One region of the Paenibacillus sp. AN1007 genome, then DNA from elsewhere that is predicted to be linked to it. Evidence: a T-box and tRNA genes for the amino acid it is inferred to sense, from the RefSeq annotation. Region 1 holds a T-box; the other regions hold tRNA genes.

Region 1 (10,329 bases):
ATTGGAGAAAACCGCTGGCAGGATGCGCAGGCGAAATGGGAAACCTTCGGACAGAAGGGGACATGGCATTTCATTGGTCATCTGCAGACGAACAAGGTGAAAGACGTCATTGGCAAGTTTGCGTACATACATTCACTGGATCGTTTGTCACTGGCGAAGGAACTGGACAAAAAGGCCGCTTCGCTTGGAATTCAGGTGAACACGTTTATGCAGGTGAACATTTCGGGTGAAGAGAGCAAGTATGGTTTGCAGCCTGAACTGGCAGGTTCATTTCTGAAGGATATTCAATCGTTTAACAACCTTAGGGTCATCGGTCTGATGACGATGGCGCCTCATGAGGAAGATCCGGAGATGACGCGTCCTGTGTTTAGGGGGCTGCGTGAGCTGAGAGATGATTTGAATGGACAAGCTCTGACAGCAGAACCGTTGAGAGAGCTGTCCATGGGCATGTCTAATGATTTCGAAATAGCCATTGAAGAAGGGGCAACCTGGGTGCGGCTTGGATCGATTCTCGTAGGAAAAGAGGAGGGGACACGATGGGCGTGATGAATAAATTCATGAATTTCCTGGGTCTTCAGGAAGAAGAAGAAATTGTGGAGCGTGAACGGCTTGCAGCACAAGAGGAACATGAGCCTGAACAGCAGGAAAATGAAACCTCTGCACTTGATAAACGTAGAAACCAAAGGGGTAATAATGTGGTTAGCATTCATTCCCAGAAAAATGTTAAAGTTGTGCTGTATGAGCCTCGTTCCTATGACGAAGCACAGGAGATTGCCGACCATCTGCGCTCGCATCGTACCGTTGTTGTGAATCTGCAGCGAATTCGCCAGGATCAGGCTTTACGTGTAATTGACTTTCTAAGCGGAACGGTTTATGCATTAGGCGGGGGGATATCCAAGATCGGCGGCAACATTTTTCTCTGTACGCCAGATACGGTTGAAATTCAGGGAACGATTACGGAAATACTGGCTGACAGCGAGCAAGATTATAACAGAATGAGGTGAGCCGTTTTTGTATCAGATTGAAGTCCTATTGGGTACGCTGTACCAGATTTATTTTTACATGGTCATTGTCTACATATTGATGTCCTGGCTTCCCAACGCACGGGAAAGCTTCATTGGTGAATTGTTAGGCAAATTTGTGGAACCTTATCTAAGACCATTCCGCCGATTTATTCCGCCGCTGTTCGGTGTGCTGGATATTTCCCCGATTGTGGCATTGATTGTGCTTCAACTCGCACTTCAAGGGCTTGTCACAATTCTGAGATACTTCTACTAGTTAGGGTGACATATAGATGAGCGGTGATATTTACGAACATTTTAGTCATGATGAACGGGATTTTGTAGACAAAGCCTCGGATTGGATCGAGCGGGCCAGCAAGTATCATGATATGAAGCTGACCGATTTTCTTGATCCAAGGCAGGTGTTTATTCTGCAATCCCTGGTGAATCGCAGCCAGCATGTTCAGATTCGTCTGGACGGCGGTTACGAAGCGGCTGAACGTAAGCGTGCATTGATTGCACCTGACTATCGATACCTCGATGAGGAAGATATGGGGATGCAGGTGCTCAGTATTACGTCGGACGACCGAAAAATCTCGGAACTGGAGCACGGGGACTATATGGGTTCCCTGCTCGGGCTCGGGATGAAGCGAGGCAAGATTGGAGATATTCAAGTGCTGGATGATGGCTGCCATACCGTGGTGGCAGCGGAAACCGGCGCTTTTTTATCGCTTCAATTGAATCAGGTGCATCGCGTTCATGTGTTCACAGAGCTGTTGCCGTTGAACCAGCTGAAATGGTCTGCGACGAAATTGGACACCATAGATATTACCGCTGCTTCGCTGCGGCTGGATGGCATCTGTGCAGATGTGTATCGGCTGAGCCGGAGCAAGGTGCTGGTCCCAATCAAGGCAGGACGCTGTAAAGTGAACTGGAAAGTGGTGGAGGACCCTTCGAAGCCGCTCAAGGAAGGGGATGTGGTATCCATTCAAGGGTTTGGTCGTTTCAAGGTGTTGGAACAGGATGGAATGACCAAAAAGGGACGATGCCGATTGAAAATCGGGAAATTTGCTTGATGCTGCTGCAGGATAATCCGAATTCTTGTCGAAATGTTAAACGTAAAGGTAAAAAAATACTCGGTGTTTCCGATATACATTAAAGTACAAGATATGTGGAATCTGACGATGTAAGGGCAGAACCTGCATCCGTACAAGCTGCCCAATTCGGCATCTTTCATACGGCCCCTTGGGTGGAACCCATATGCTGCAAACCTTCTCTAACACGCGAGAAGGAATTTTTACAGGAGGTGGACAGCATGCCATTAACGCCGCTGGACATACATAACAAGGAATTCTCCCGACGCCTGCGTGGGTATGACGAGGATGAAGTCAACGAATTTCTAGATCAAGTCATCAAAGATTACGAAGGCGTCATTCGCGAGAACAAAGAGCTGAGCAATCAGCTGCTGTCCGTTCAGGAGAAGCTGGATCATTTTGCAACCATTGAGGAGACCCTCAGCAAAACGATCATCATTGCACAGGAAGCTGCTGACGATGTGAAGAATAACGCCAAGAAGGAAGCTCAGTTAATCGTAAAGGAAGCAGAGAAAAATGCAGACCGAATCGTTAACGAAGCACTTGGCAAATCACGTAAGATTGCTTTGGAAGTGGAAGAACTGAAGAAGCAGGCGTCCATCTATCGCGCGCGTTTCCGTACGCTTGTTGAAGCTCAGCTTGAGCTGCTTACGCAGGATGGCTGGGAAGCGCTGGAGAGCCGTGAACAGGAAGTGCGTGACCGTGAGCGGGAGATGAAGGAAATTTATTAGTCTGCCGCCCGGTTGACTTTTGCGGGCAAAGAAGCTATAACTATATTCATATTGAATAGTGATTCCATGACGGGCTCAGTACGTTATGATCTCATCCCTCAGAGAGTTGGTGTCTGGTGAAAACCAACGGATGAGTTATAGCCGAATATCTCCCCGGAGAAGTGACGCTGAAGCGGTGAATGCATTGCCGTGTGTAAGCCGAACCGTAAACCGTACGTTATAACGGTACCCTGCATTAGTACAGCGGGGCTTAAGCGCTGTTGATGACAGAGCATACTCGGGGTGACCTGAATGTGGTTTGTGATGAACAGAATTAGGGTGGTAACGCGAGCAGAACCTCGTCCCTTTCCAGGGATGGGGTTTTTTTGTGTCCCGAAACGGTGAGTGAAGCGAGTCGTATTGTGCACATTTTACAAAGGCCTCGTACAAAAAAAGGAAGGAAGTTGAACAGCATGCAGCGAGTCGATGTCAAAGAGAAAGCACGTGCAAGAGAATTACGTGTATTAAATAAATGGAAATCGGAGAACACGTTCAAACGATCCATTGAGAACCGGGAGGGCAAACCAAACTTCGTATTTTATGAAGGTCCGCCTACAGCCAACGGTAAACCGCATATCGGTCACGTCCTTGGACGTGTCATCAAAGACTTTGTCGGACGTTATAACACGATGAAAGGTTATCGCGTTGTACGTAAAGCCGGGTGGGATACACACGGCCTGCCAGTTGAACTCGGAGTACAGAAGAAGCTGGGCATCTCCCACAAATGGGAAATCGAAGATTATGGTGTGGAGAAGTTTATCAACGAATGTAAAGCGAGCGTATTCGAATACGAGCAGCAGTGGCGTGATTTGACGGAAGGCATCGGATATTGGACTGATATGGATAACCCTTATATCACGCTCGACAACAACTACATCGAGAGTGTGTGGAACATTCTTGCAGCGATTCATGAGAAAGGTCTCTTGTACCGCGGTCATCGCGTAAGCCCATACTGTCCTTCCTGTCAGACAACATTGAGTTCGCATGAAGTTGCACAAGGGTACAAGGATGTTAAAGATCTGAGTGCTACCGCCAAATTCAAACTGCATGAAAGCGGCGAATTCGTACTTGCCTGGACGACGACACCATGGACACTGCCTTCTCACGTGGCTTTGGCTGTAAACCCGGAAATGGAATACTCCCGTGTCCGTCAAAATGATGAAGTATTCATCATGGCGACAAATCTGGTGGAAAAAGTAATGAAAGACAGCAAAGGTGAATATGAGATCATTGGCACGCTGAAAGGTGCGGATCTGGTCGGCAAAACGTACAGCCCGCCGTTTAACTACGTTCAGGCTGAGAAAACGAACATCATCCTTGGTGCAGGATTTGTAACGGATGCAAGCGGTACGGGGATCGTACACATGGCTCCGGCACATGGTGAAGATGACTACCGTGTATGCCGTGAGAATGGCATCAGTTTTGTAAACATGGTTGATCTGGAAGGCAAGTTTGTGGCGCAAGTTACTGATTTTGCAGGTCGTTTCGTGAAGGATTGCGACATCGACATTGTGAGATACTTGTCTGAGCATGGCCGTCTGTTCAGCAAAGAGAAATACGAGCACAGCTATCCGTTCTGCTGGCGCTGTGATACTCCACTTCTGTACTACGCAATGGACAGCTGGTTTATTCAAACAACAGCGATCAAGGATCAGCTGATTGCCAATAACAGCGAAGTGGAATGGTATCCAGGGCATGTGCGTGAAGGCCGCTTCGGGAAGTTCCTCGAAGATCTCGTGGACTGGAACATCAGCCGCGACCGTTACTGGGGAACGCCGCTGAACATCTGGGTGTGTGAAGAAACAGGCGAACAGTTTGCTCCGCACAGCATTGCTGAATTGCGGGCGCGTGCTGTAGGTGATGTGCCGGAAAATCTGGAGCTGCATAAGCCATATGTGGATGAAGTGAAAGTGCTCAGCTCTTGCGGCAAATACGAAATGAAGCGTACACCTGAAGTCATCGATGTATGGTTCGACAGCGGCTCTATGCCGTTTGCACAGCAGCATTATCCTTTTGAAAATAAAGAAGTATTTGAACAGCAATATCCGGCGGATATGATCTGTGAAGGGATTGACCAGACGCGCGGCTGGTTCTACAGCCTGCTCGCGGTGTCCACCCTTTTGACAGGTAAAGCACCATATAAAGCGGTCATGGCAACAGGACACGTGCTTGATGAAAACGGACAGAAGATGTCCAAATCCAAAGGCAATGTTATCGATCCATGGGAAGTAATTGAGGAGTACGGTACAGATGCATTCCGCTGGGCGCTGCTGTCTGATAGTGCACCGTGGAACAGCAAACGTTTCTCCAAAGGCATCGTAGGGGAAGCCAAATCCAAAATGGTGGATACACTGGTGAATACCCATGCATTCCTGACGCTGTACGCAACCATTGATGGATTTGATCCACAGGAGCATCCATTCCTATTGTCCGCTCACAAGCTGGATCGCTGGATCTTGTCGAGATTGAACAGTCTGATCCTTGTCGTGGAAAAAGCGTTGTCTGTAAACGACTACCTGAATTCATCCAAAGCGATTGAAGCCTTTGTGGATGAGCTCAGTAACTGGTATATCCGCCGTTCCCGTGATCGCTTCTGGGGAAGTGGCCTGACGGAAGATAAACTGGATGCGTATCGCACGTTAACTGAAGTGCTCGTGACTACAGCGAAGCTGGTAGCCCCGTTCACGCCTATGCTGGCTGAGGATATTTACCTTAACTTGACTACTGGCGAAAGCGTGCATATGGATGATTATCCTGCAGCTAATGAAGCATTGATCGATGCAGCATTGGAGCAGGACATGGAAACAGCTCGCCGCGTCGTTGAGCTTGCACGCAACGTCCGTAACGAGACAGGCATCAAAACGCGTCAGCCACTGTCCGAATTGATCGTTTCTCTTGATAAAGGTTTCGATCTGGCAAGTTATGAAGAGATCATCAAAGAGGAGATCAACGTCAAAGGAATTCGTACAGAGCATAACGATGCGGAGTTTGTTGATTTCACACTTAAGCTGAACCTCAAAGTCGCGGGTAAAAAATACGGTAAAAACGTAGGTTTCCTGCAAAATCTGTTTAAAGGCATGACGGCTGATGAGACACGTAAAGTGGTATCTGATGGTGCGTTTAATGTTGTTTCTCCAGAAGGGGAGGAACTTCAGGTGACTGCTGAGGAACTGCTGGTTGAGAAACAGGCTAAATCCGGCTTTGCATCGGCATCCGGTTACGGCTTGACGGTTGCCCTGAATACGGAGATCACAACGGCGCTGGAGCAGGAAGGTTGGGTGCGCGAAGTTGTCCGGGCAGTACAGGATACACGGAAACGTCTGGATCTGCCAATCGAGAAAAGAGTGCGTCTGACGCTGGATGTGGATGCGGATCTGCAAGCAGCAATTGAAGCGTTTGACGATGTCCTGCGCGAAAATGTGCTCGTGACTGACGTGACATTTGGCAAGGCGGATGCAATGGAGCGTGTAGAAGCCGGAGGCAAAGCCATCGGAATCTATATTGAAGGATAGCGTATAAAGTCGTTTCTGTCCTTGGGATGACAACTTCTATATGTATGGACAGGTAATTAAATAAAGAATAAAAGAGAATATAAATAAACGAGCCTCAGCTAAGGAAGTCATTTCCGGTGCTGGGCTCGTTTGTTTTTTCGCAGATAGGGCAATGATTAAATTGTGCAGTTTTAAAAAAAATTCGAACGTTACATCTATAATCATGCAGGGATGGAGCAAAACATGAGCAAACAAGAACAGTCGGCGGAATCCATTAAGGCAGCCTCTGTCACGGATTCCGTTGATACACCCCATGACAAAATTGAAGAATTACATACGTTGACCAATCGACTTGCGAACGAATTGGAGCGTTCACGGATTGCGCAGTATACAGAGCTGCTGAACCGGCCATGGAAGCTGATCGGTTTAAATCTGTTGTCAGGTGCAGCAAGAGGTGTCGGAATTGCGATCGGATTTACCTTTTTCGCTGCAACCATCATTTATGTGCTGCAGGTTCTTGGTGCATTAAATCTGCCCATTGTTGGAGATTACATTGCAGATATTGTACGAATCGTACAGCGGCAGTTGGACATGAATACCTATTAATAAACTTGGAATGGATCAATCACAATGGAATAAGGCTAAGGACTAGCCATTAGGAGTCTTCATATCGGTTCATCCTGCCCGGCATCCGGTTCAAGCAGTCCCGAACCTTCGCCATTCTCGAGGTACTGTCGGTATTGGCGATTACGGACGATGGATACATCATGACCGTAAATATCGGTTGCGACAAAGCTCTCGTAAGCCTCAACAAAACCATCCAGCTCTTCAGCAGCTTCAATAGCCATAACATCGTAGCTGTCAATATTACCGTCTTCTGCCATTGCCGGAGAATTCGAATTGCCCCAACTCTCTACAATCTGCCAGGCATCTTCACCGTCAAAGCCATTCTGATCATCCCGTTCGTCCAGACTGGTACGTCCAAAAGAGGGCGCAAGAAATTCTTCCTCCACAGGTCGATTCTCGGAAACGACCGTCTCGGGTTGATGTTTTTTACAGTATTTTGTGTAGGGGACGGCTTCCATTCGCTCGTAAGGAATGGGCTGCTGGCAGACGGCACATGTGCCGTAATGGCCTTCTTCCATCGCATGCAGGGCTGAATCAATTCGTTCGAGTTGGAACTCATCATGTTCCAGCAGGGAAATGTCTTTTCCGCGTTCGTACACTTCTGTGGCAAGATCACCAGGGTGATTATCAATAGGTGACAGTTCACCGGTCTGCAGTTTCAAAGAATCCCCGAGGCCGTAGTGCTCGTTCTCCGACAGCCTGTGTTCAATATCATGTTTATCGGACAAAAGCTGGGATCGCAGAGATCGCATCTGCTCGGCTGTGAAATGTGACATGGCTTACCCCTTTCTGTTCCATCTGGAATCCGGTTGATGTCTCCATTCTAGGATGTGCTTTTTCGAGCGGGATTAGAGAAGGCAAATGTTATCGCTTTTTCCAAAGCCAGCTGGGACGGCTGCTGTCTTGTAGGTCTGCCACGTCATGGACGATCTCTAAACAGCTGTGCTACAATAAATAAATCTGGCGAAAGCCTGGTATCGTTGGAAAAGACAAGAACGGAGTGACAGCAAACGTGGTGTATTATATCTTTGCTTTTATCGTATTCTTAGTGGATCAGGGAACGAAGTACCTGATTTCTACCCGGATGGAACTTAGAGAGGAAATTCCGGTCATTGGCAATTTTTTTGTCATCACCTCCCATCGAAATTCAGGTGCGGCATTTGGCATTTTGCAGGATCAACGCTGGTTCTTTATTGTGGTGACCCTGATTGTGGTTGTTGCCTTGATTTGGTATTTGCAAAAAGTAAAAGATACTCCGCACAAATTGCTGCCGGTAGCGCTCAGTCTGGTGCTTGGAGGAGCAATTGGCAACTTCCTGGACCGTGCATTGACAGGGGAAGTTGTAGACTTTGTACAGCTTAATTTTGGAAGTTACACGTTTCCGATCTTTAACATTGCTGACTCAGCCATCTGTATCGGGGTAGCACTAATTATCGTGGAAACACTGCTTGAAGGACGCCGTGAAAAAGCGGCTGCGAAGATTGAAGGGAATGAGCATCATGAGTAATGTGAATGAGGAACAGTTAAATAATGATGAACAATTTAACGGTGAGGAACGTATGGAATGGACCGTTGCCGCTGAACATAAGAAAGAACGTGTGGATAAATATATTACCGATGCTGTAGATAATGTATCCCGTTCACAGGTTCAGCTGTGGATTGGAGACGGCGCTGTTACGGTTAATGGAACTGTGGTGAAAGCCAACGCCAAGCTGGCCGAAGGCGATCAGATCGTACTGCAGATTCCCGAGCCAACGGCTGTGGAGATCATTGCAGAGGACATCCCGCTTGAAGTGGTCTACGAAGACAGTGATCTGATTGTGATCAACAAACAGCGTGGACTGGTTGTACATCCTGCACCGGGACATACGTCAGGTACACTTGTAAACGCATTGATGTATCATTGCAAGGATCTCTCCGGCATTAACGGGGAACTGCGTCCGGGGATTGTGCACCGAATTGATAAAGATACGTCAGGTCTGATTATGGCTGCCAAAAACGATCGCGCTCATGCTTCTCTGGCCGCCCAGTTGAAGGAACACAGTGTCAACAGACGTTATATTGCGCTGGTTCACGGTCATCTGAGTCATGATCAAGGTACTATTGATGCCCCTATCGGACGGGACACAAATGATCGTAAGATGTACACGGTCACAGAGCGCAACAGCAAACATGCAGTGACTCATTTTACAGTGACGGAGCGGATTAACGACTATACCCTGGTTGAGCTGAAGCTGGAGACAGGTCGCACTCACCAGATTCGGGTGCATATGAAATTTATTGGTCATCCACTCGTTGGTGATCCGACATACGGACGCAATAAGGGGATTAAAATGAACGGACAAGCCCTGCATGCTGCGACACTTGGCTTCGTACATCCGTCTACTGGCGAATACATGGAATTCAGTGCACCGATCCCGCAGGATATGGAAGATGTACTTGCTTCGCTGCGAAGCCGTTGACGTTTGAAGAAAGTACAAATGTTCGGATATTTTGTCCATGGTGTTGAACGCTCTAATGCTTCATATTAAAACATGAGAAATTTGCGTCAAACGAGGAGATGAACGACATTATGAGTATCGATAAATACCAAGAAACTTATATCCAAACAAATTTTGCCGACCGTATCGGCGGCTCCAACTATGGTAAAGACACTAACATCTATAAATTTGAGAAAATCAAACGTGCGAAAGCTTCCGCTAAAAAAGATTTTCCCGATGTCGAACTGATCGACCTTGGGGTAGGTGAACCGGACGAGATGGCAGATGCGGGTATCGTAGCTGCCCTTGCTGAAGAAGCGGGTAAACCGGAGAACCGCGGATATGCCGATAACGGTATTCCTGAGTTCAAGACTGCTGCAGCGGCGTATCTGAAAAATGTTTTTAACGTAGATGCAATTGACGCGGATACAGAAATCGTACACTCCATCGGTTCCAAACCGGCTTTGGCAATGCTGCCTTCCTGCTTCATTAACCCGGGTGATGTAACGATTATGACGGTTCCTGGGTACCCGGTCATGGGCACACACACGAAATACCTCGGTGGAGAAGTATTCAACGTTCAATTGACGAAAGAGAATAACTTCCTGCCGGATTTGAAGGCAATCCCTGAGGACATTGCGAAACGTGCGAAATTACTCTATCTGAACTATCCGAATAACCCGACTGGTGCAAGTGCTACGGTTGAGTTTTTCACTGAGGTTGTAGAATGGGCAAAAAAATACAATGTGGTCGTTGTGCACGATGCACCATATGCCGCGCTGACGTATGACGGCAAAAAACCATTCAGCTTCCTGTCCGTTCCTGGAGCCAAGGATGTGGGTGTAGAACTGCACTCCCTCTCCAAA
Region 2 (10,329 bases), 2.5 Mb from region 1:
TGTACCTCGCTGGCCTGTAATAACAGGTCTGCTGCATTATCCCGGTACATCAGGATACTGCAATCTGTGGGACTCTTAATTTCGGTAAAAGCAAGTCCGGTTACTGCCCCGGTGTTGTCGGTCACTACATTGGAGGTGTCGATCCCGTTCTTCTCCAGATAGCTTTGGATGAATCTGCCCATCTGGTCACCTGCAATTTTGCCGATGAAGGCCGTTTCCATTCCAAGTCTGGACATGCCGATCGTAATATTGGCCGGAGAACCACCAACGTATTTGGTGAACGTCATTGTCTCTTCCATCGGACGGTTGATCTCATTGGCATTCAAGTCGATGCACAAGCGGCCAATGGCAGTAAAATCCTTTTTCCTCGATGCTGGAAAGGATACATAAGTCATTGTGTTTGAGCCCCTTTCTATGGTGGAATCTCGTTTGATTAGGAGATGATATCTACTCCAATGACATGAATTGATGTTGGATCATTCTTCTTTGCTGCATATAAAATCTATTTTCGCAATTATAGATGCTCGATTGGTTAACTGTCTTCAGCGCTGGTAGAGAGACTCCATGTAGCTCAGGGAACGTTTTGCATACTCATACGGATTATGAATCGCAGGGTCCTGCTCTCCTTCCAGCATCGCCCAGCCGTTATATCCACGAGTGATCAGTTCCTGCAGAATGGGTGCAAAATCAATGCATCCATCTCCTGGTACAGTGAATACCCCCCTGCGAATACAGCCAACAAAGTCTGATTGCTCCGCTCGTGCCTGATCCAGCACATCCGGGCGAATATCCTTCAGATGGATATAGGCAATCCGATCGTAATGTTTACGCAGTACCTCAAGCGGATCAGCGCCGCCATAGTAGGCGTGGCCTGTATCAAAAAGCAGGTATACTAGAGAAGGATCTGTCAGCTCCATTAAACGATCAATTTCCTCTGGTTGTTCGACAACTGTGCCCCCGTGATGGTGATAAGTGAGCTTAAGTCCGTACTCCTGAGCAATGGCTCCGGCCTGGTTCAGGCCTTCAGCAAGAATATGCCATTCGGCATCGCTGAGTCTAAGCACTTCTTTTTCATGCGGTGTCCGTCTTGGATCAAAGTGAAGTGACCCTCCTACCTCAGCTGTGCTGATCACCTTGCTGCCCATGGACTGAAGGAATTCCGCGTGTCTGCGATAGTCGTCCAGCTCTGCTTGGCGATATGCTGGATCGGAGAAGAGCACTGATTTCCACTGCGAGATCAGATTAATATTTCGCTTGCTCAGCTCCTCACGCAGTGCAGCGGGGTCGGTCGGATATTTGCGTCCCATCTCAGTACCCGTCAATCCCAAACGCTGAATATCGTCCAAAATTTGGGCGCATGTTGTATCATCACCATGTTCTTTTACATCTTCGCCGACCCAATTGATCGGATGAATCCCAAGCTGGAATGGCAGCTTGCTCATGATTCCACGGCTCCTTTTGTTGTTCAGCTTTGTTAGACCTTGTGGATCTTGTTACATAAATATGGAATAAATGCAGGATTATCTGAATAGCAGACTAAACAAGTTTTGCTTTGCCGCGATTTGTTCTCATCGCCTCATGGGCACGAACTACCTTTTCCTCAACAGATACTTCAGGTACGCCGACATTCCACCATGACTCATATCCGCCTGTATTGGTTCCAGGGACGACAGGGATCTCAATCAACGTAGTCACCGTTTCATTTTTGGCATCACGAAGTGCCTGCTCCAGCTGTTCAGCGGTTTCCGCTCGATAAGCTTTCGCTCCCATACTGCGAGCATGAGCCGCAAAATCCATCGGCATATAATCGCCAGTCAAACGTCCGCTCTCTGCATCTCTGTAGCGGAACTCGTTACCAAATCCATCACTGCCGTGTTCACGCTGCAGATTATGAATGCACTGGAAGCCGTTATTGTTAAATAAGAGGACTGTCATCTTCTTCTGTTCCTGCAAACTGGTAACCAGTTCGGAATGCAGCATCAGGTAACTGCCGTCTCCTACCATGGCGTATACTTCGCGATCGGGCTCTGCAAGCGCTGCGCCGAAGGCACCACTAACCTCGTAACCCATACAAGAGAAACCGTACTCCATGTGGTATGTTTTCGGTTCAGCCGAACGCCACAGGCGGTGTAGGTCTCCCGGCAGGCTTCCTGCCGCACATACAATCACCGATGATGGATCAATTGTCTGATTTACTATACCAATGGCTTTCGTCTGTGCCAGCCCGGCTTCATGCTCGGCAGCGTAGAGACGATCCACTTCGGTATTCCATTGATTACGAAGATCAACAACCTCAGATGAACCATATGCACTGCGGTACTGCTGTGCTTGCAATTCCTTCTGCAATGTTTGTAACCCCTCACGTGCATCTGCCAAGATGGCTTCTCCGCCTAACTTGGCGGCATCCATGCTGTTCAGGTTAATATTAATAAATTTTACTTCCGGGTGTTGAAAAGCGGCATGTGACGCCGTAGTAAAATCAGAGAATCTTGTTCCTATACCAATCACCACATCTGCTTCTTTCGCCAAGCGATTGGCTGCCAGAGATCCGGTAACCCCGATAGCCCCCACATTAAGCGGGTGGTCCCAAGATACTGCACTCTTGCCTGCCTGCGTCTCAGCAATCGGAATACCAAAGCTCTCCGCGAACTCGATCAGTTGTGCGGATGCTTCAGAGTACAGTACTCCACCGCCCGCAACGAGCAGCGGCTTTTTGCTGCTGGCAATCTGCTGCACTGCACGTTCAACAGCCGCCGGAACAGGAGGCCGGCGATCCAGGTAATGTACCTTCCGGGCGAAGAATGCCTCCGGATAATCATATGCTTCTGCCTGTACATCCTGAGGCAGTGCCAATGTGACAGCTCCTGTCTCGGCCGGGTCAGTCAGTACACGCATAGCATGTGTGACAGCAACCATGAGCTGTTCCGGACGCACGATGCGATCCCAGTATTTGCTGACCGCTTTGAACGGGTCCGTAGCGGATATCGTATAGTCGCTGCTTACTTCAAGCTGCTGCAGTACCGGGTCCGGCTCACGTGTAGCAAAGTTATCTCCAGGTAAAAGCAGTACCGGAATCCGGTTCACCGTTGCTGTCGCTGCCGCAGTGATCATATTTAATGCACCAGGGCCGATCGACGTTGTGCAGGCATAAATCTGCTTACGATTCTTTTGCTTGGCATAAGCTGCAGCTGTATGCACCATGCCCTGTTCATTTTTTCCCTGTATATAAGTCAGACTTCCAGGACTCCGCTCCAAGGCTTCACCAATCCCGGTTACGTTCCCATGTCCAAATATTCCGATAATGCCTTTAACAAACTTGGTTTCTACCCCATCTACCGAAATATACTGCTGATCCAGGTATCGAAGTAGGGCCTGAGCCATCGTTAATCGAATTGTTGTCATGAATTAATCGTCATCCTTTCCTTTACGGGTTAAGCGCTTAATCTAAGTTAAGTTTAAGCGCCTTACCCCTAAAGGTTAAGCGCTTAATTCATATGGTATTACAGGCTGGGTATTTTCGCAAGCTATTTTTGTAAGCGTTTTATTAAAATTAGTGATTATTTGCGTAAACAAGCTGGACAATATGGAGTTTTAAACACTGTTCTCTCTTTGATTGCGAAGACAAGATATAGAGTAATATGAGGAGGAGTCAACGGTTCTATTGTCTTTTGATATGCTTTCTTCCTTAGAGGTAAAAACACGCTGTTGAACAGGTGACATTCAATCATGGGTATTCATGGACTTAACACGAGGGAGTAGAAGGTATGGCTGAAGGAAAGACCTGAAGAGTTATAACGAAGGCTCCCCTATGCATAGCGGGTACACAATATAGGAATAGGGAATTAGACTTTTCCACGCAAAAAAAGAAAGAGACAGCAGATCCTGTCTCTTTCTTCTTCAATATATTAAGCGGGTGATGGGAATCGAACCCACGCTATTAGCTTGGAAGGCTAAAGTTCTACCATTGAACTACACCCGCATAAACAAAAAAATCGGGATGACACGATTTGAACATGCGACCCCCTGGTCCCAAACCAGGTGCTCTACCAAGCTGAGCTACATCCCGTTAGACATACCGGCGAGAGGACTCGAACCTCCACGGTTTCCCACTCGATTTTGAGTCGAGCGCGTCTGCCATTCCGCCACGCCGGCGTAGATTAGATTAAGTTATAATGGCGCGCCCTGAGAGATTCGAACTCCCGGCCTTTTGATTCGTAGTCAAACGCTCTATCCAGCTGAGCTAAGGGCGCAAATATTGGAGCGGAAGACGGGAATCGAACCCGCGACCCTCGCCTTGGCAAGGCGATGCTCTACCGCTGAGCCACTTCCGCAAAATAAGGGATGCGCGTGGAGGGACTTGAACCCCCACGTCAAAGACGCTAGATCCTAAGTCTAGTGCGTCTGCCAATTCCGCCACACGCGCATATAGTAAAAGTGAGTCATGAAGGATTCGAACCTTCGACACCCTGATTAAAAGTCAGGTGCTCTACCAGCTGAGCTAATGACTCATATAAGAAAACTGGTGGAGGATGATGGATTCGAACCACCGAACCCGTAAGGGAGCAGATTTACAGTCTGATGCGTTTGGCCACTTCGCTAATCCTCCATAAAGTGGTGCCGGCGAGAGGACTTGAACCCCCAACCTACTGATTACAAGTCAGTTGCTCTACCAGTTGAGCTACACCGGCGTATCAAATTGTTGTTTACATGGTGGCTCGGGACGGAATCGAACCGCCGACACGAGGATTTTCAGTCCTCTGCTCTACCGACTGAGCTACCGAGCCATATTAAAACTTACTCCAAGATACATTTAATGGCGGAACCGACGGGATTCGAACCCGCGATCTCCTGCGTGACAGGCAGGCATGTTAGGCCAACTACACCACGGTTCCAGATCACTTTCGGTTAGGAAAGCTGCAATTGCGGGGGCAGGATTTGAACCTGCGGCCTTCGGGTTATGAGCCCGACGAGCTACCGGGCTGCTCCACCCCGCGTCATTAATAAAAAATATATGGTGGAGGCTGAGGGGATCGAACCCCCGACCCTCTGCTTGTAAGGCAGATGCTCTCCCAGCTGAGCTAAGCCTCCGTAATATGACCCGTAGGGGATTCGAACCCCTGTTACCTCCGTGAAAGGGAGGTGTCTTAACCCCTTGACCAACGGGCCTTAATGGCTCCCCGAACAGGACTCGAACCTGTGACAACTCGATTAACAGTCGAGTGCTCTACCAACTGAGCTATCAGGGAAAATGGTGGAGCCAAGCGGGATCGAACCGCTGACCTCCTGCTTGCAAGGCAGGCGCTCTCCCAGCTGAGCTATGGCCCCATACATGTACTTCTTATTTAGTTACTATGGGCCTTGGTGGACTCGAACCACCGGCCTCACCCTTATCAGAGGTGCGCTCTAACCAACTGAGCTAAAGGCCCCTATCACTCGAAAAAAAATACCCCAACGGGGTTCCGCTTGGCGGCGTCCTACTCTCCCAGGACCCTGCGGTCCAAGTACCATCGGCGCTAGAGGGCTTAACGGTCGTGTTCGGGATGGGTACGTGTGGAACCCCTCCGCCATCGCCACCAAACGCGATTGGTCGAAGCATAGCTTCTTCCATTCATCAGAGTTATTGTTCTCTGAAAACTAGATTCGAAACGAAACCTACGCGACTCAAAACCTGCTATTGGATAAGCCCTCGACCGATTAGTACTGGTCAGCTCCATGCATTGCTGCACTTCCACCCCCAGCCTATCTACCTCGTCGTCTTCAAGGGGTCTTACATACTGGGAAATCTCATCTTGAGGGGGGCTTCACGCTTAGATGCTTTCAGCGCTTATCCCGTCCGTACATAGCTACCCAGCGGTGCTCCTGGCGGAACAACTGGTACACCAGCGGTACGTCCATCCCGGTCCTCTCGTACTAAGGACAGCTCCTCTCAAATTTCCTACGCCCACGACAGATAGGGACCGAACTGTCTCACGACGTTCTGAACCCAGCTCGCGTACCGCTTTAATGGGCGAACAGCCCAACCCTTGGGACCTACTTCAGCCCCAGGATGCGATGAGCCGACATCGAGGTGCCAAACCTCCCCGTCGATGTGGACTCTTGGGGGAGATAAGCCTGTTATCCCCAGGGTAGCTTTTATCCGTTGAGCGATGGCCCTTCCATGCGGTACCACCGGATCACTAAGCCCGACTTTCGTCCCTGCTCGACTTGTAGGTCTCGCAGTCAAGCTCCCTTATGCCTTTGCACTCTTCGAATGATTTCCAACCATTCTGAGGGAACCTTTGGGCGCCTCCGTTACTCTTTAGGAGGCGACCGCCCCAGTCAAACTGCCCACCTGACACTGTCCCCGTACCCGCTAAGGGCACCAGGTTAGAACCTAGATACGATCAGGGTGGTATCCCAACGGTGCCTCCACACAAGCTGGCGCTCATGCTTCAAAGGCTCCCACCTATCCTGTACAGATCGTACCCAAATTCAATATCAAGCTGCAGTAAAGCTCCATGGGGTCTTTCCGTCTTGTCGCGGGTAACCTGCATCTTCACAGGTATTAAAATTTCACCGGATCTCTCGTTGAGACAGCGCCCAAGTCGTTACGCCATTCGTGCGGGTCAGAATTTACCTGACAAGGAATTTCGCTACCTTAGGACCGTTATAGTTACGGCCGCCGTTTACTGGGGCTTCGGTTCACAGCTTCGGATTGCTCCTAACCACTCCCCTTAACCTTCCAGCACCGGGCAGGCGTCAGCCCGTATACTTCGCCTTACGGCTTCGCACAGACCTGTGTTTTTGCTAAACAGTCGCTTGGGCCTTTTCACTGCGGCCCCCTCGTGCTATTCACACTACCGGGGCACCCCTTCTCCCGAAGTTACGGGGTCATTTTGCCGAGTTCCTTAACGAGAGTTCTTCCGCGCGCCTTAGAATTCTCTTCTCGCCTACCTGTGTCGGTTTGCGGTACGGGCACCTTCATCTGGCTAGAGGCTTTTCTTGGCAGTGTGAGATCATGACCTTCGCTACTGTAATTTTCACTCCCCATCACAGCTCAGCCTTCCGATGTGCGGATTTGCCTACACATCAGCCTTACTGCTTGGACAGGCATCCATCAGCCTGCGTCACTACCCTACTGCGTCCCCCCATCGCTCGTAACGATTTACGGTGGTACAGGAATTTCGACCTGTTGTCCTTCGACTACGCCTTTCGGCCTCGCCTTAGGTCCCGACTTACCCTGAGCGGACGAGCCTTCCTCAGGAACCCTTAGGCTTTCGGCGGATCAGATTCTCACTGATCTTTTCGTTACTCATACCGGCATTCTCACTTGTATAATGTCCAGCGCTCCTTACGGTACACCTTCAACCCTTATACAACGCTCCCCTACCCCTGATGCAAGCATCAAGCCATAGCTTCGGTGGTGTGTTTAGCCCCGTTACATTTTCGGCGCAGAGTCACTCGACCAGTGAGCTATTACGCACTCTTTCAATGATGGCTGCTTCTAAGCCAACATCCTGGTTGTCTGTGCAACTCCACATCCTTTCCCACTTAACACACACTTGGGGACCTTAGCTGATGGTCTGGGCTGTTTCCCTTTTGACAATGGATCTTAGCACTCACTGTCTGACTCCCGGAAGTAAGTCTATGGCATTCGGAGTTTGACTGAGCTTGGTAACCCTTGCGGGCCCCGCACCCAATCAGTGCTCTACCTCCACGACTCTGTTTTCCGAGGCTAGCCCTAAAGCTATTTCGGGGAGAACCAGCTATCTCCGAGTTCGATTGGAATTTCTCCGCTACCCCCACCTCATCCCCGCACTTTTCAACGTGCGTGGGTTCGGGCCTCCAGTGCGTGTTACCGCACCTTCACCCTGGACAGGGGTAGATCACCCGGTTTCGGGTCTACGTCCACGTACTCATTCGCCCTATTCAGACTCGCTTTCGCTGCGGCTCCGGCTCTTCACCTTAACCTTGCACGGGAACGTAACTCGCCGGTTCATTCTACAAAAGGCACGCCATCACCCTGTTGACGAACAAGTTCGCAACATAGGGCTCTGACTTTTTGTAAGCACACGGTTTCAGGTTCTATTTCACTCCCCTTCCGGGGTGCTTTTCACCTTTCCCTCACGGTACTGCTTCACTATCGGTCGCTAGGAAGTATTTAGCCTTGGCAGATGGTCCTGCCGGATTCATACGGGGTTTCACGTGCCCCGCACTACTCGGGATCCGTCTCGGAGGGAACAGACTTTCAATTACAGGGCTTTTACCTTCTTTGGCGGGCCTTTCCAGACCTCTTCGCTTAACCGGTTCCTTTGTAACTCCATGTGAGACGTCCCACAACCCCAAAGAGCAAGCTCTCTGGTTTGGGCTTCTCCGCGTTCGCTCGCCGCTACTGACGGAATCACTATTGTTTTCTCTTCCTCAGGGTACTTAGATGTTTCAGTTCCCCTGGTATGCCTCTACACAACCTATGTATTCAGTTGTGAGTAACTGGATATTACCCCAGCTGGGTTTCCCCATTCGGACATCCCCGGATCAAAGCTTGCTTACAGCTCCCCGAGGCAGTATCGTTGTTCGCCACGTCCTTCATCGGCTCCTAGCGCCTAGGCATCCTCCGTGTGCTCTTAGCAGCTTAACCAGATTGCTCCGGTTTCGTTTGCTCGCTTCCCTTGTTTTGCTTACGCAAAGCCAAAAGTCGCTCCCACCCGATACCATCGCAATTGCATTTAACTACCGTTTTTATTGAAACTTGTTTAACACAAGTTCAGCTAAAAAGGAATGTTCTAATTCGCGTTTGTTTCGTTTCGATATCTAGTTTTCAAAGAACAAATCGGTTTCTTCGGTCCGTTCACCATCGGTGTCCGTCGAAAAAACGAGATGATTGAGAGTTTGAGCTCTCAAAACTGAGCAACGAGTGAGTAGTTTGCTCTTCATTTCATCCACACCTGAAGTGATGGACCGAAATGAATCGCTGTTGCAGGTTCAAAGAACCTGCTTATTTGAATGTCTTCATTGCAGAAGACGATTCTCCATAGAAAGGAGGTGATCCAGCCGCACCTTCCGATACGGCTACCTTGTTACGACTTCACCCCAATCATCTATCCCACCTTCGGCGGCTGGCTCCTTGCGGTTACCCCACCGACTTCGGGTGTTATAAACTCTCGTGGTGTGACGGGCGGTGTGTACAAGACCCGGGAACGTATTCACCGCGGCATGCTGATCCGCGATTACTAGCAATTCCGACTTCATGCAGGCGAGTTGCAGCCTGCAATCCGAACTGAGACCGGCTTTTTAGGATTGGTTCCACCTCGCGGCTTCACTGCCCGTTGTACCGGCCATTGTAGTACGTGTGTAGCCCAGGTCATAAGGGGCATGATGATTTGACGTCATCCCCACCTTCCTCCGGTTTGTCACCGGCAGTCACCTTAGAGTGCCCACCCGAAGTGCTGGCAACTAAGATCAAGGGTTGCGCTCGTTGCGGGACTTAACCCAACATCTCACGACACGAGCTGACGACAACCATGCACCACCTGTCTTGAATGTCCCGAAGGAAAGGCACATCTCTGCACCGGTCACTCAGATGTCAAGACCTGGTAAGGTTCTTCGCGTTGCTTCGAATTAAACCACATACTCCACTGCTTGTGCGGGTCCCCGTCAATTCCTTTGAGTTTCAGTCTTGCGACCGTACTCCCCAGGCGGAATGCTTAATGTGTTAACTTCGGCACCAAGGGTATCGAAACCCCTAACACCTAGCATTCATCGTTTACGGCGTGGACTACCAGGGTATCTAATCCTGTTTGCTCCCCACGCTTTCGCGCCTCAGCGTCAGTTACAGCCCAGAGAGTCGCCTTCGCCACTGGTGTTCCTCCACATCTCTACGCATTTCACCGCTACACGTGGAATTCCACTCTCCTCTTCTGCACTCAAGTCACGCAGTTTCCAGTGCGATCCGGGGTTGAGCCCCGGGATTAAACACCAGACTTACATGACCGCCTGCGCGCGCTTTACGCCCAATAATTCCGGACAACGCTTGCCCCCTACGTATTACCGCGGCTGCTGGCACGTAGTTAGCCGGGGCTTTCTTCTCAGGTACCGTCACCTTAAGAGCAGTTACTCTCTCAAGCGTTCTTCCCTGGCAACAGAGCTTTACGATCCGAAAACCTTCATCACTCACGCGGCATTGCTCCGTCAGGCTTTCGCCCATTGCGGAAGATTCCCTACTGCTGCCTCCCGTAGGAGTCTGGGCCGTGTCTCAGTCCCAGTGTGGCCGATCACCCTCTCAGGTCGGCTACGCATCGTCGCCTTGGTGAGCCGTTACCCCACCAACTAGCTAATGCGCCGCAGGCCCAT
Region 3 (10,329 bases), 2.6 Mb from region 1:
GCCATTGCCATTCCAAGCGATACCTGGCCCTGTTCAAATTGGGCAAAAATATACGTCGCCGACGTCTGCATCGACGGCGGAAGAATAAGCAGCGAGCCGACCAATTCCCTAGTCGCAATCGTAAATGTCATCATCCAGCCGGCCAGCATGCCGGGCAGGATCAGTGGCACAAGGATACGCCGCAAAATGTACAGCGGCCTGCCGCCAAACACCTGACCCGCCTGAAACAGCGTGCCGTCGATCTGGGTAAAGCTTGATTTAACATACTGCACGGTGTACGGCAGGAACAGTACAACATAGGTGAGCACCACCATACCGTAGGTGTTGTACAGCGTCATAGGCATCCACGGGGAGTTCCAGAACAGAATCAGACCAACCACCATAACGATACCTGGCACGGTGTTTGGCAGTAGACTGAACAGGTCGATAACCCGCTGCATGAACGAAGATGATTTGCCAATTGCCAGCGCAAACCCGGTGCCTATGATGACTGCCACCGTAGAAGCCGCCAGCGACAATCCCAGACTGTTCCCGATCGCCTTCATACTCACAGAACCCCAGGATAACAATTCCCGGTAGTGCTCCAATGTCAGATTATCCAGAGCCAGTCCGGTTCCCCGCAGCTTCATCGTGGAAGCCGCGATGATCGAAAAGTATGGAATGCCGATCGATAGAATCAACAGGATGGCCAGATATGTACCGCACAACCATCCTGCCCAGCCTCGCAGGGAGTAACGCTTCGAGCGCTGTCCTCTGCCACCTACGAGACGATACGTGAACTTCCGGCTGATCGCGGACTGCATATACCACATCACCAGGCAGACGGACAGCAGCACAGATGCCAGCGAAGTCGCCTTCCCGAAATCAATGGGCCAGCTGGAGATGTATTTATGGATTTCAGAGGTCATGACATAATATCCGATCTTGCGTCCAAAAGTCGCGGGTGTGCCGAATTCTGCAATCGTCTTGACAAAAACAAGCATAATCCCCATCCCGTAAGACGACAGCAGCAGGGGTAAAATAATACGTCTGAACCGATATCCTGCACGTGCACCGTGCACGGCTCCCGCTTCTTCCAGATTGCCCCCGATGCGAATCAATGCATCCCGCAGCAGCAAATACAGGAATGGGAACAGGTGCAGACTCATGATCATCACCATGCCCCAAAAGCTGAAGAACAGCTCACTCCAGTTTGCAGATGAGGGCGCCCACTGCTGGAGGTATCCCCCTTTTTGCATAAACAGAATCCAGCCCATCGAGCCGATATACGGCGGGGTCATGAATGGAATCATCAGAATGACATCGACCCAGCGATGCTCACCCATTCCGGTTTTGGCCATCATCCAGGCGAGCGGCAGTGCGAGCAGCGTTGTTAACGCCACCACGCAGATGCCCAGCCATACTGAATTCAGCAGCACACCGGACAGATGATGACCGGTAATTGTTCGAATCGGAGCCATCCAGTCCCACTGCCCATTCGGGTATACACTTTGCCAGAAGATCAGCAAGAGCGGCATCCCAATACTGATTGTCAGCAGAAAGAGGGCCAGCACCACGCCCACTCTCCGAAAAATACGGTTGTTATCCGTTACAACAGGTTTCACTACGCTCACCTCACATGAATTTCCACGTCAAGACAGCAGCATCTCCTGTTGTCCACCGTTTCTGTATTTGTGTTCACTTATTTAAAAGTTTCGGAGAAACGGGCTGCGGTCTCATCCCCATGCTCGCTCATCCATGTCCAATCCACTTTCAACTGCGGGATATCCTTTACGTTGGCGCGGTTCGCTGCTTCAATGTCTTCGCGGCCTGGAATCAGATATGCATCTGCAACCAGCTTTTGTGCCTCATCCGATAACAGGTAATCGATAAATGCTTTGGCATTCTCTACATTAGGACTGGATTTCAGAATGGCTGCCGGTCTTGGGCTAATCACTGTACCTTCTTCAGGGTAGACGATATCGAGTGGTTCGCCTTTGGCTTTGGCGGAATAGGCCATGTAGTCTACACCTGCTGCTACAATGCTTTTTGCGCCCGTAATCACTGGATCAAGGGCTTCCTGATTGGCTCCTGCCATAGCGACACCGTTTGCTTTATAGGCATTCAGCAGATCCCATCCTTTTTCACCATTGGCACTCAGGTAACCTGTGATGAAATCAAGTGCGGAGCCTGACAATGTCGGATCAGGAATATTCACCGCATCTTTCCATGCTGGTGCTGCCAGGTCAGCCCAGCTCTTTGGCGGTGCAGTTACCAGCTTGCTGTTATACACAATGCCCAGTGCAGAAGCACTGCTGCTGAAATAGTTACCCTCTGCATCCGACCAATCTTTGTTCAGCTTGTCCGCATGAGCTGCTTCCGGATACGGCAGGGTGAGTCCATCTGCTTTCAGTGCTTGTGCCGAAGGCAAGGAAGCCAGAATAACAACGTCTGCGACTGGATTCGCTTTCTCTGCTTCCATACGAGCGAGAATTTTACCTGTCGTGCCTTGGAACATCTCCACTTCAATACCTGTCTTGGCTGTAAATCCATTCACGATATTGTCTGCCAGCTTCTGCGGCCCTGCACTGTACAAGACCAGTTTGCCACCTGCTGCCTTGCTCGCCGTGTCCGCTGCGGCTGCTGCATTTCCTTCTCCCGCGGGCTTCGCTGCATTTCCAGTTGTTGTGTTCCCGGTGCTGCATCCGAACAGACTCAGACTCATCACTGCTGTTAATAGAAGTGCTGCGCTCTTTTTACGTGTTTTCATACCGAACATATCATGACATCTCCCTTAGATTAGTATAAGAACAACTGCTAATGTTGTTTCTATATAAGTTGAACTATAGTTTGTATACATTCCATTCCGATGACAAAGTTCGTTTCGGCGATACCGTCTAGTTGGCGGCGGCGATCACTTCCCGCTGCTTTCTACCCGGCTTTTGATCCAAATGCTGCCCATTCAGCCCAGAATGGCTATCGCTCTCCTGCTGATCAAACATCCGGCAGATTCGGTCCGGCGATACATAGAGCTGTACTCTCTCGCCAATGCTTACTCTTTGGTTCGCATATGCCGTCCACACGTCCAGCCCTTCCATCTGCACACGTACCTCGTAGCGTTCTCCTACATAACTGACGCTGCGGATGATTCCGGGATAGCCCAAATCGTCATGCTCTGTTTTGCTCCAGGTCACATGTTCCGGACGAACCATGGATTCATTCGGCGTAAGCCAGTTAGACTTTCCGATAAACGACGCGACATAAGGGCCACTTGGTGCGGAGTAGATCGTTTCCGGGGTACCTTTTTGCAAAATCCGCCCCTTCTGCATCACCACAATCTCATCCGACATTGACATTGCCTCGATCTGATCATGCGTCACATACAGGGCAGTTAGCCCCATATCACGCACCAGTGACATCATCTCAATCCGCATCTCTTCCCGAAGCACCGCATCCAGTGCGCTCAGCGGCTCATCAAACAAGATAACACCCGGCTTCACGGCTACCGCTCTGGCAAAAGCAACCCGCTGCTGCTGTCCACCCGACAGCTGATGTGGGTACCGATCCTCCATGCCTTGCAGGCGAACCATGCCGAGGGCTTCATTCACCTTTTGCCGCAGATCAGACTTCTGTTTGCCGGCTTTCAGACCAAAAGCCACGTTCTCATATACCGTCATATGCGGCCATAGTGCAAAATCCTGAAACACCATCCCCAGATTGCGCTTGTGTGTCGGTGTATCGATCCGCTTGGCTGCAGAGTAGATATATTCACCATCTGCACGAATCTCCCCCGCATCCGGCTGTTCCAGCCCGGCAATCATGCGGAGCAGCGTCGTTTTACCGCAGCCCGAAGGGCCGAGCAGCGTTGTGAATTTTCCATGTTCAAGCGTCAGATCAGTGGGCAGTAGTGCAGGAATTTGATGAAATGATTTTTGAACTCCCGTTAACTCCAGTTTCATGAGCATCCCTGCCTGTCTTTTGTACTTATCTTCTGTGTTAAATCTTTGTACTTATTTCTTGGATTGATCTCTTGTGCTTATTTCAGATGGTTTCTTGATATATTGACCTCTCGCGTTCCTCTTTTGCACTGGTCTCGTTAGGCTGCCTGACCTATTTAGGCTTATTCCCTGTGTACTTCTCTGGTACTGAACAGCTTCCTTTCTGCTTCTTTCCTGCATTCTTTGCTGTACTGTTCTCAGTCTAACGCTCGCCTTCGAGAGTTGTTTGTTATGTTTGTAAAATGGGAATTAACTTTTTGGATGAATTCTGTTGATCTTCATAGATTAAATCTATAGATATGACATCATTTTTTCTCATCGAAAGCATCGTATTGTCATGAACACCAAAGAGGTGTATGGAAACGAGAGGAGTGCGGAGAGGTTGAATCTGATTAAATTGCAAATTGTCGAGCTGATCGACAAGCATCATCATATGACAAGTGTGGCAGAATTACTGGGGATTAAACAGCCGACCGTCACCTTTCATATGAAGTCGCTGGAGGAAGAGATGGGAGTACGTTTATTCGAATCACGTAGTGGAAAGACATTTCTAACCGAGGCTGGACAAGCTTTGCTTCATTATTCTGTCAAAATCAATGCACTGACCCAGGAGGCACGCCGTGTAGTCAAAGAATACGGCAGTCTGTACCGGGGTACGCTCCATATTGGAGCAAGTTATGTACCCGCTACGTATCTGCTTCCTGCGATGCTGCATTCCTTCTCTCAGGTGTTTCCCGGCATTGGATTGGTGTTGTCGATTAAACCGGCCCCGGTCATCCGCGAGATGGTCATCCGACATCAGCTTGATCTCGGTATCATCTCGTCAGAGCCGTTTGTTGGACCCACATTACACTCAGAGACGCTGTGTGAGGATGATCTCGTGCTTATCTGCTCTCCCAAGCATGGGTTAGCGCATAAAGAATTGCTGCATCCTGAAGATATCGTACAAGTCCCCTTCGCGTTACATGGTGATGAGTCAAGTACACGAAAGCTGACCAACCAATGGCTTGAACAGCATGATATCCGGCTGCGGAGTACAGTTGAGATGGATTCTCTGGAGGCGATCAAACAGCTCGTATTAATCGGTGGTCATATCTCGTTCATGTCACGGATGGCAGTACAGTGGGAAGAACGACAAGGAATCATTCACGTGCTCCCTATTCCGGGAGAGCAGGCACCGCGTCATATCTATATGATACATAACAAGGACCGCCATCCTTCTGTTCAAGTCGATCGCTTCCAAACCGTGCTGCGCGAGGTTATCGGTATGAGGACCGCTGCTATGCCGTCTGAGCCTGTCAGTTGAACCGTTATAAACTATGGCTGACCATTCATGAAATCTATGCAGGGTTAACGTAATGTGCGCTTCCCTTTAATCGCCCTCACATTCTCTGACGTTAAAGTGAGGACTGTACGTTAATTCCGATTAGGAGAGTGATTGGTCTTGAAAAAATGGAAAAAGGCAGCCGTCTCTTTGATGCTGAGCATTGTCACTATGGGAAGTGGACTGACATTTCTGGAAACGCCGCAGGCTTCCGCCGCTGCCAACGCCGTTCCCGCATATGAAGTGAAGTTTCTAGCGAAGCCGGAGCTTGTATTAAATAACGACGGGACACCCCGAAGTGAAACCATTCAGACCCTTGGGCTGAATGCTGCACCACGACATATCAATGTAGAATACTTTGATACCCATGCTCTCGGATTGGATGCAGAAGGCTGGAATGTCCGTTTTCGCAAAAAGGATGATAAAAACAACTACGAGTTAACCTATAAAAAGCGTTATCCTGTCATTAACGGGGACATCGATGCAGCGTTGACACTTGCAAACCAGGAAGGTTTTGATTCATCAGATGATAACTATGAGGCAGAGATTGACTGGGGATATGGCAAACAGACCTTGAGCTTCTCCAATACAAAGAAAGTAGATAGCAGAATAACTGGCACACAGCTGCCTTCCGAGAAAGATGCCCTGAACCTGCTGCTGGACAAACTCCCCGGTAAATTGAAAAACTGGTCTGCCTCTAACTGGGGCAAACAACAGCTGACACAGGCCCGTGCTTTTGGCCCCATCACCTTCCAGCGGTATGAAGGCACATGGAACGGTCAGGAGCTTACCCTGGAGGTATGGCCAATCCGCAGCGTCACAGGCACAGGTACGGAGAATATCGTCGAGGTTTCATTCAAAACAGACGACCCGGCAGCCGTCACTGGTCTACGCAGCCAGCTGCTGCAATTGCTTCAAAACAAGAATTGGTTAATCCCTGCCGATGGGCTGAAGACGCAGACCATTCTGGAAAGATATTAAAGTTGTATGAAACTGGATTGAATCGTAAACAGATTTCAGGATCTAATCCATAATGAGAGCTCCTTTCCTGTGCGTACTGATGCAGGAAAAGGAGCTCTTTTTTTATAATCTCATTATGAATTTAATTCGAGACATTTTATGCCAGGCGGGAGGTAAGCTGTGACCATATGCATATCCAACTACAACAAAAAAACACCTGCAATCTGCAGGTGTTCCTTATTAAAGAAGAAAGCGGGTGATGGGAATCGAACCCACGCTATTAGCTTGGAAGGCTAAAGTTCTACCATTGAACTACACCCGCATAAACAAAAATCGGGATGACACGATTTGAACATGCGACCCCCTGGTCCCAAACCAGGTGCTCTACCAAGCTGAGCTACATCCCGATATGAAAGGAAATAATGGCGCGCCCTGAGAGATTCGAACTCCCGGCCTTTTGATTCGTAGTCAAACGCTCTATCCAGCTGAGCTAAGGGCGCAAATATTGGAGCGGAAGACGGGAATCGAACCCGCGACCCTCGCCTTGGCAAGGCGATGCTCTACCGCTGAGCCACTTCCGCAAAACAATTGGTGCGGTCGAGAGGACTCGAACCTCCACGGGGGGTTAGCCCACACGGACCTGAACCGTGCGCGTCTGCCAATTCCGCCACGACCGCATAATATGAAAGTGAGTCATGAAGGATTCGAACCTTCGACACCCTGATTAAAAGTCAGGTGCTCTACCAGCTGAGCTAATGACTCATAGTAAATGGCTGGGGATATAGGATTTGAACCTATGCATGACGGAGTCAAAGTCCGTTGCCTTACCGCTTGGCTAATCCCCATTAAGAAAATTGATGGGGCGATCGAGGGGAATTGAACCCCCGAATGCCGGATCCACAAACCGGTGCGTTAACCACTTCGCCACGATCGCCATAACAGTTAAACATCATTGCATGAGTTTTTAGTATTACCCTCAGAATATATATTATACTCTTTATAACCTTCTGAATGCAAAATACTAAAATGGTGCCGGCGAGAGGACTTGAACCCCCAACCTACTGATTACAAGTCAGTTGCTCTACCAGTTGAGCTACACCGGCACGGTGTAAAAAATTAAAGATGGCGGAACCGACGGGATTCGAACCCGCGATCTCCTGCGTGACAGGCAGGCATGTTAGGCCAACTACACCACGGTTCCAGATCACTTTCGGTTAGGAAAGCTGCAATTGCGGGGGCAGGATTTGAACCTGCGGCCTTCGGGTTATGAGCCCGACGAGCTACCGGGCTGCTCCACCCCGCGTCATTAATAAAAATATATGGTGGAGGCTGAGGGGATCGAACCCCCGACCCTCTGCTTGTAAGGCAGATGCTCTCCCAGCTGAGCTAAGCCTCCATATATATGACCCGTAGGGGATTCGAACCCCTGTTACCTCCGTGAAAGGGAGGTGTCTTAACCCCTTGACCAACGGGCCCTGCTAAAATAATTGTGGCGGAGAGAGAGGGATTCGAACCCTCGAGACGCTTGTGACGCCTACACGATTTCCAATCGTGCTCCTTCGGCCAGCTCGGACACCTCTCCATGGCTCCCCGAACAGGACTCGAACCTGTGACAACTCGATTAACAGTCGAGTGCTCTACCAACTGAGCTATCAGGGAATGGTGGAGCCAAGCGGGATCGAACCGCTGACCTCCTGCTTGCAAGGCAGGCGCTCTCCCAGCTGAGCTATGGCCCCATTCATGTACTTCTTATTTAGTTACTATGGGCCTTGGTGGACTCGAACCACCGGCCTCACCCTTATCAGAGGTGCGCTCTAACCAACTGAGCTAAAGGCCCGCATGTTTATCCCATTTCCCTAACAAGGGAGGCAAAAAAAATATCCCAAAGGGAATCGCTTGGCGGCGTCCTACTCTCCCAGGACCCTGCGGTCCAAGTACCATCGGCGCTAGAGGGCTTAACGGTCGTGTTCGGGATGGGTACGTGTGGAACCCCTCCGCCATCGCCACCAAACGCGATTGGATCGAAGTTGTACTTCTTTCCATTCAGTTGAAACTGAAAACCAACCACACCTTAAGGGATGTACCGATTTTCATGTCATTCAGAGTGTTGTTCTCTGAAAACTAGATTCGAAACGAAACTCACGCGACTTAAAACCTGCTATTGGATAAGCCCTCGACCGATTAGTACTGGTCAGCTCCATGCATTGCTGCACTTCCACCCCCAGCCTATCTACCTCGTCGTCTTCAAGGGGTCTTACATACTGGGAAATCTCATCTTGAGGGGGGCTTCACGCTTAGATGCTTTCAGCGCTTATCCCGTCCGTACATAGCTACCCAGCGGTGCTCCTGGCGGAACAACTGGTACACCAGCGGTACGTCCATCCCGGTCCTCTCGTACTAAGGACAGCTCCTCTCAAATTTCCTACGCCCACGACAGATAGGGACCGAACTGTCTCACGACGTTCTGAACCCAGCTCGCGTACCGCTTTAATGGGCGAACAGCCCAACCCTTGGGACCTACTTCAGCCCCAGGATGCGATGAGCCGACATCGAGGTGCCAAACCTCCCCGTCGATGTGGACTCTTGGGGGAGATAAGCCTGTTATCCCCAGGGTAGCTTTTATCCGTTGAGCGATGGCCCTTCCATGCGGTACCACCGGATCACTAAGCCCGACTTTCGTCCCTGCTCGACTTGTAGGTCTCGCAGTCAAGCTCCCTTATGCCTTTGCACTCTTCGAATGATTTCCAACCATTCTGAGGGAACCTTTGGGCGCCTCCGTTACTCTTTAGGAGGCGACCGCCCCAGTCAAACTGCCCACCTGACACTGTCCCCGTACCCGCTAAGGGCACCAGGTTAGAACCTAGATACGATCAGGGTGGTATCCCAACGGTGCCTCCACACAAGCTGGCGCTCATGCTTCAAAGGCTCCCACCTATCCTGTACAGATCGTACCCAAATTCAATATCAAGCTGCAGTAAAGCTCCATGGGGTCTTTCCGTCTTGTCGCGGGTAACCTGCATCTTCACAGGTATTAAAATTTCACCGGATCTCTCGTTGAGACAGCGCCCAAGTCGTTACGCCATTCGTGCGGGTCAGAATTTACCTGACAAGGAATTTCGCTACCTTAGGACCGTTATAGTTACGGCCGCCGTTTACTGGGGCTTCGGTTCACAGCTTCGGGATTACTCCCTAACCACTCCCCTTAACCTTCCAGCACCGGGCAGGCGTCAGCCCGTATACTTCGCCTTACGGCTTCGCACAGACCTGTGTTTTTGCTAAACAGTCGCTTGGGCCTTTTCACTGCGGCCCCCTCGTGCTATTCACACTACCGGGGCACCCCTTCTCCCGAAGTTACGGGGTCATTTTGCCGAGTTCCTTAACGAGAGTTCTTCCGCGCGCCTTAGAATTCTCTTCTCGCCTACCTGTGTCGGTTTGCGGTACGGGCACCTTCATCTGGCTAGAGGCTTTTCTTGGCAGTGTGAGATCATGACCTTCGCTACTGTAATTTTCACTCCCCATCACAGCTCAGCCTTATGATGTGCGGATTTGCCTACACATCAGCCTTACTGCTTGGACAGGCATCCATCAGCCTGCGTCACTACCCTACTGCGTCCCCCCATCGCTCGTAACGATTTACGGTGGTACAGGAATTTCGACCTGTTGTCCTTCGACTACGCCTTTCGGCCTCGCCTTAGGTCCCGACTTACCCTGAGCGGACGAGCCTTCCTCAGGAACCCTTAGGCTTTCGGCGGATCAGATTCTCACTGATCTTTTCGTTACTCATACCGGCATTCTCACTTGTATAATGTCCAGCGCTCCTTACGGTACACCTTCAACCCTTATACAACGCTCCCCTACCCCTGATGCAAAGCATCAAGCCATAGCTTCGGTGGTGTGTTTAGCCCCGTTACATTTTCGGCGCAGAGTCACTCGACCAGTGAGCTATTACGCACTCTTTCAATGATGGCTGCTTCTAAGCCAACATCCTGGTTGTCTGTGCAACTCCACATCCTTTCCCACTTAACACACACTTGGGGACCTTAGCTGATGGTCTGGGCTGTTTCCCTT

Evidence for each region. A T-box is a leader RNA that pairs with one kind of tRNA and senses whether it is charged. The one in region 1 lies ahead of ileS (isoleucine--tRNA ligase), so its partner is inferred to be a tRNA-Ile.
Region 2: it has a tRNA-Ile gene. The T-box ahead of ileS (isoleucine--tRNA ligase) is inferred to sense a tRNA for this amino acid. The anticodon was not compared.
Region 3: it has a tRNA-Ile gene. The T-box ahead of ileS (isoleucine--tRNA ligase) is inferred to sense a tRNA for this amino acid. The anticodon was not compared.

Annotation. Positions count from the first base shown of each region.
Region 1 covers NZ_CP159992.1:1,347,183-1,357,511, forward strand. The annotation lists gene ABXS70_RS06195 (YggS family pyridoxal phosphate-dependent enzyme) at 1-546, shown strand, start outside; gene ABXS70_RS06200 (cell division protein SepF) at 537-1,004, shown strand; gene ABXS70_RS06205 (YggT family protein) at 1,012-1,278, shown strand; gene ABXS70_RS06210 (YlmH/Sll1252 family protein) at 1,295-2,077, shown strand; gene ABXS70_RS06215 (DivIVA domain-containing protein) at 2,317-2,826, shown strand; T-box leader at 2,884-3,175, shown strand; gene ileS (isoleucine--tRNA ligase) at 3,279-6,377, shown strand; gene ABXS70_RS06225 (DUF5665 domain-containing protein) at 6,600-6,962, shown strand; gene ABXS70_RS06230 (TraR/DksA C4-type zinc finger protein) at 7,022-7,759, opposite strand; gene lspA (signal peptidase II) at 7,996-8,490, shown strand; gene ABXS70_RS06240 (RluA family pseudouridine synthase) at 8,483-9,445, shown strand; gene ABXS70_RS06245 (LL-diaminopimelate aminotransferase) at 9,556-10,329, shown strand, end outside.
Region 2 covers NZ_CP159992.1:5,467,019-5,477,347, forward strand. The annotation lists gene iolC (5-dehydro-2-deoxygluconokinase) at 1-395, opposite strand, end outside; gene iolE (myo-inosose-2 dehydratase) at 543-1,442, opposite strand; gene iolD (3D-(3,5/4)-trihydroxycyclohexane-1,2-dione acylhydrolase (decyclizing)) at 1,537-3,402, opposite strand; tRNA gene ABXS70_RS24575 (tRNA-Gly) at 3,909-3,979, opposite strand; tRNA gene ABXS70_RS24580 (tRNA-Pro) at 3,993-4,066, opposite strand; tRNA gene ABXS70_RS24585 (tRNA-Leu) at 4,074-4,152, opposite strand; tRNA gene ABXS70_RS24590 (tRNA-Arg) at 4,174-4,250, opposite strand; tRNA gene ABXS70_RS24595 (tRNA-Gly) at 4,257-4,331, opposite strand; tRNA gene ABXS70_RS24600 (tRNA-Leu) at 4,343-4,423, opposite strand; tRNA gene ABXS70_RS24605 (tRNA-Lys) at 4,436-4,508, opposite strand; tRNA gene ABXS70_RS24610 (tRNA-Tyr) at 4,521-4,606, opposite strand; tRNA gene ABXS70_RS24615 (tRNA-Thr) at 4,613-4,688, opposite strand; tRNA gene ABXS70_RS24620 (tRNA-Phe) at 4,709-4,784, opposite strand; tRNA gene ABXS70_RS24625 (tRNA-Asp) at 4,815-4,892, opposite strand; tRNA gene ABXS70_RS24630 (tRNA-Met) at 4,921-4,994, opposite strand; tRNA gene ABXS70_RS24635 (tRNA-Val) at 5,013-5,088, opposite strand; tRNA gene ABXS70_RS24640 (tRNA-Glu) at 5,095-5,166, opposite strand; tRNA gene ABXS70_RS24645 (tRNA-Asn) at 5,171-5,246, opposite strand; tRNA gene ABXS70_RS24650 (tRNA-Ala) at 5,250-5,325, opposite strand; tRNA gene ABXS70_RS24655 (tRNA-Ile) at 5,353-5,426, opposite strand; rRNA gene rrf (5S ribosomal RNA) at 5,462-5,578, opposite strand; rRNA gene ABXS70_RS24665 (23S ribosomal RNA) at 5,675-8,617, opposite strand; rRNA gene ABXS70_RS24670 (16S ribosomal RNA) at 9,015-10,329, opposite strand, start outside.
Region 3 covers NZ_CP159992.1:5,427,857-5,438,185, forward strand. The annotation lists gene ABXS70_RS24310 (iron ABC transporter permease) at 1-1,517, opposite strand, end outside; gene ABXS70_RS24315 (ABC transporter substrate-binding protein) at 1,682-2,758, opposite strand; gene ABXS70_RS24320 (ABC transporter ATP-binding protein) at 2,877-3,938, opposite strand; gene ABXS70_RS24325 (LysR family transcriptional regulator) at 4,360-5,283, shown strand; gene ABXS70_RS24330 (hypothetical protein) at 5,422-6,282, shown strand; tRNA gene ABXS70_RS24335 (tRNA-Gly) at 6,513-6,583, opposite strand; tRNA gene ABXS70_RS24340 (tRNA-Pro) at 6,595-6,668, opposite strand; tRNA gene ABXS70_RS24345 (tRNA-Arg) at 6,685-6,761, opposite strand; tRNA gene ABXS70_RS24350 (tRNA-Gly) at 6,768-6,842, opposite strand; tRNA gene ABXS70_RS24355 (tRNA-Leu) at 6,851-6,938, opposite strand; tRNA gene ABXS70_RS24360 (tRNA-Lys) at 6,951-7,023, opposite strand; tRNA gene ABXS70_RS24365 (tRNA-Gln) at 7,032-7,106, opposite strand; tRNA gene ABXS70_RS24370 (tRNA-His) at 7,120-7,195, opposite strand; tRNA gene ABXS70_RS24375 (tRNA-Thr) at 7,289-7,364, opposite strand; tRNA gene ABXS70_RS24380 (tRNA-Asp) at 7,385-7,462, opposite strand; tRNA gene ABXS70_RS24385 (tRNA-Met) at 7,491-7,564, opposite strand; tRNA gene ABXS70_RS24390 (tRNA-Val) at 7,582-7,657, opposite strand; tRNA gene ABXS70_RS24395 (tRNA-Glu) at 7,665-7,736, opposite strand; tRNA gene ABXS70_RS24400 (tRNA-Ser) at 7,752-7,843, opposite strand; tRNA gene ABXS70_RS24405 (tRNA-Asn) at 7,845-7,920, opposite strand; tRNA gene ABXS70_RS24410 (tRNA-Ala) at 7,922-7,997, opposite strand; tRNA gene ABXS70_RS24415 (tRNA-Ile) at 8,025-8,098, opposite strand; rRNA gene rrf (5S ribosomal RNA) at 8,156-8,272, opposite strand; rRNA gene ABXS70_RS24425 (23S ribosomal RNA) at 8,423-10,329, opposite strand, start outside.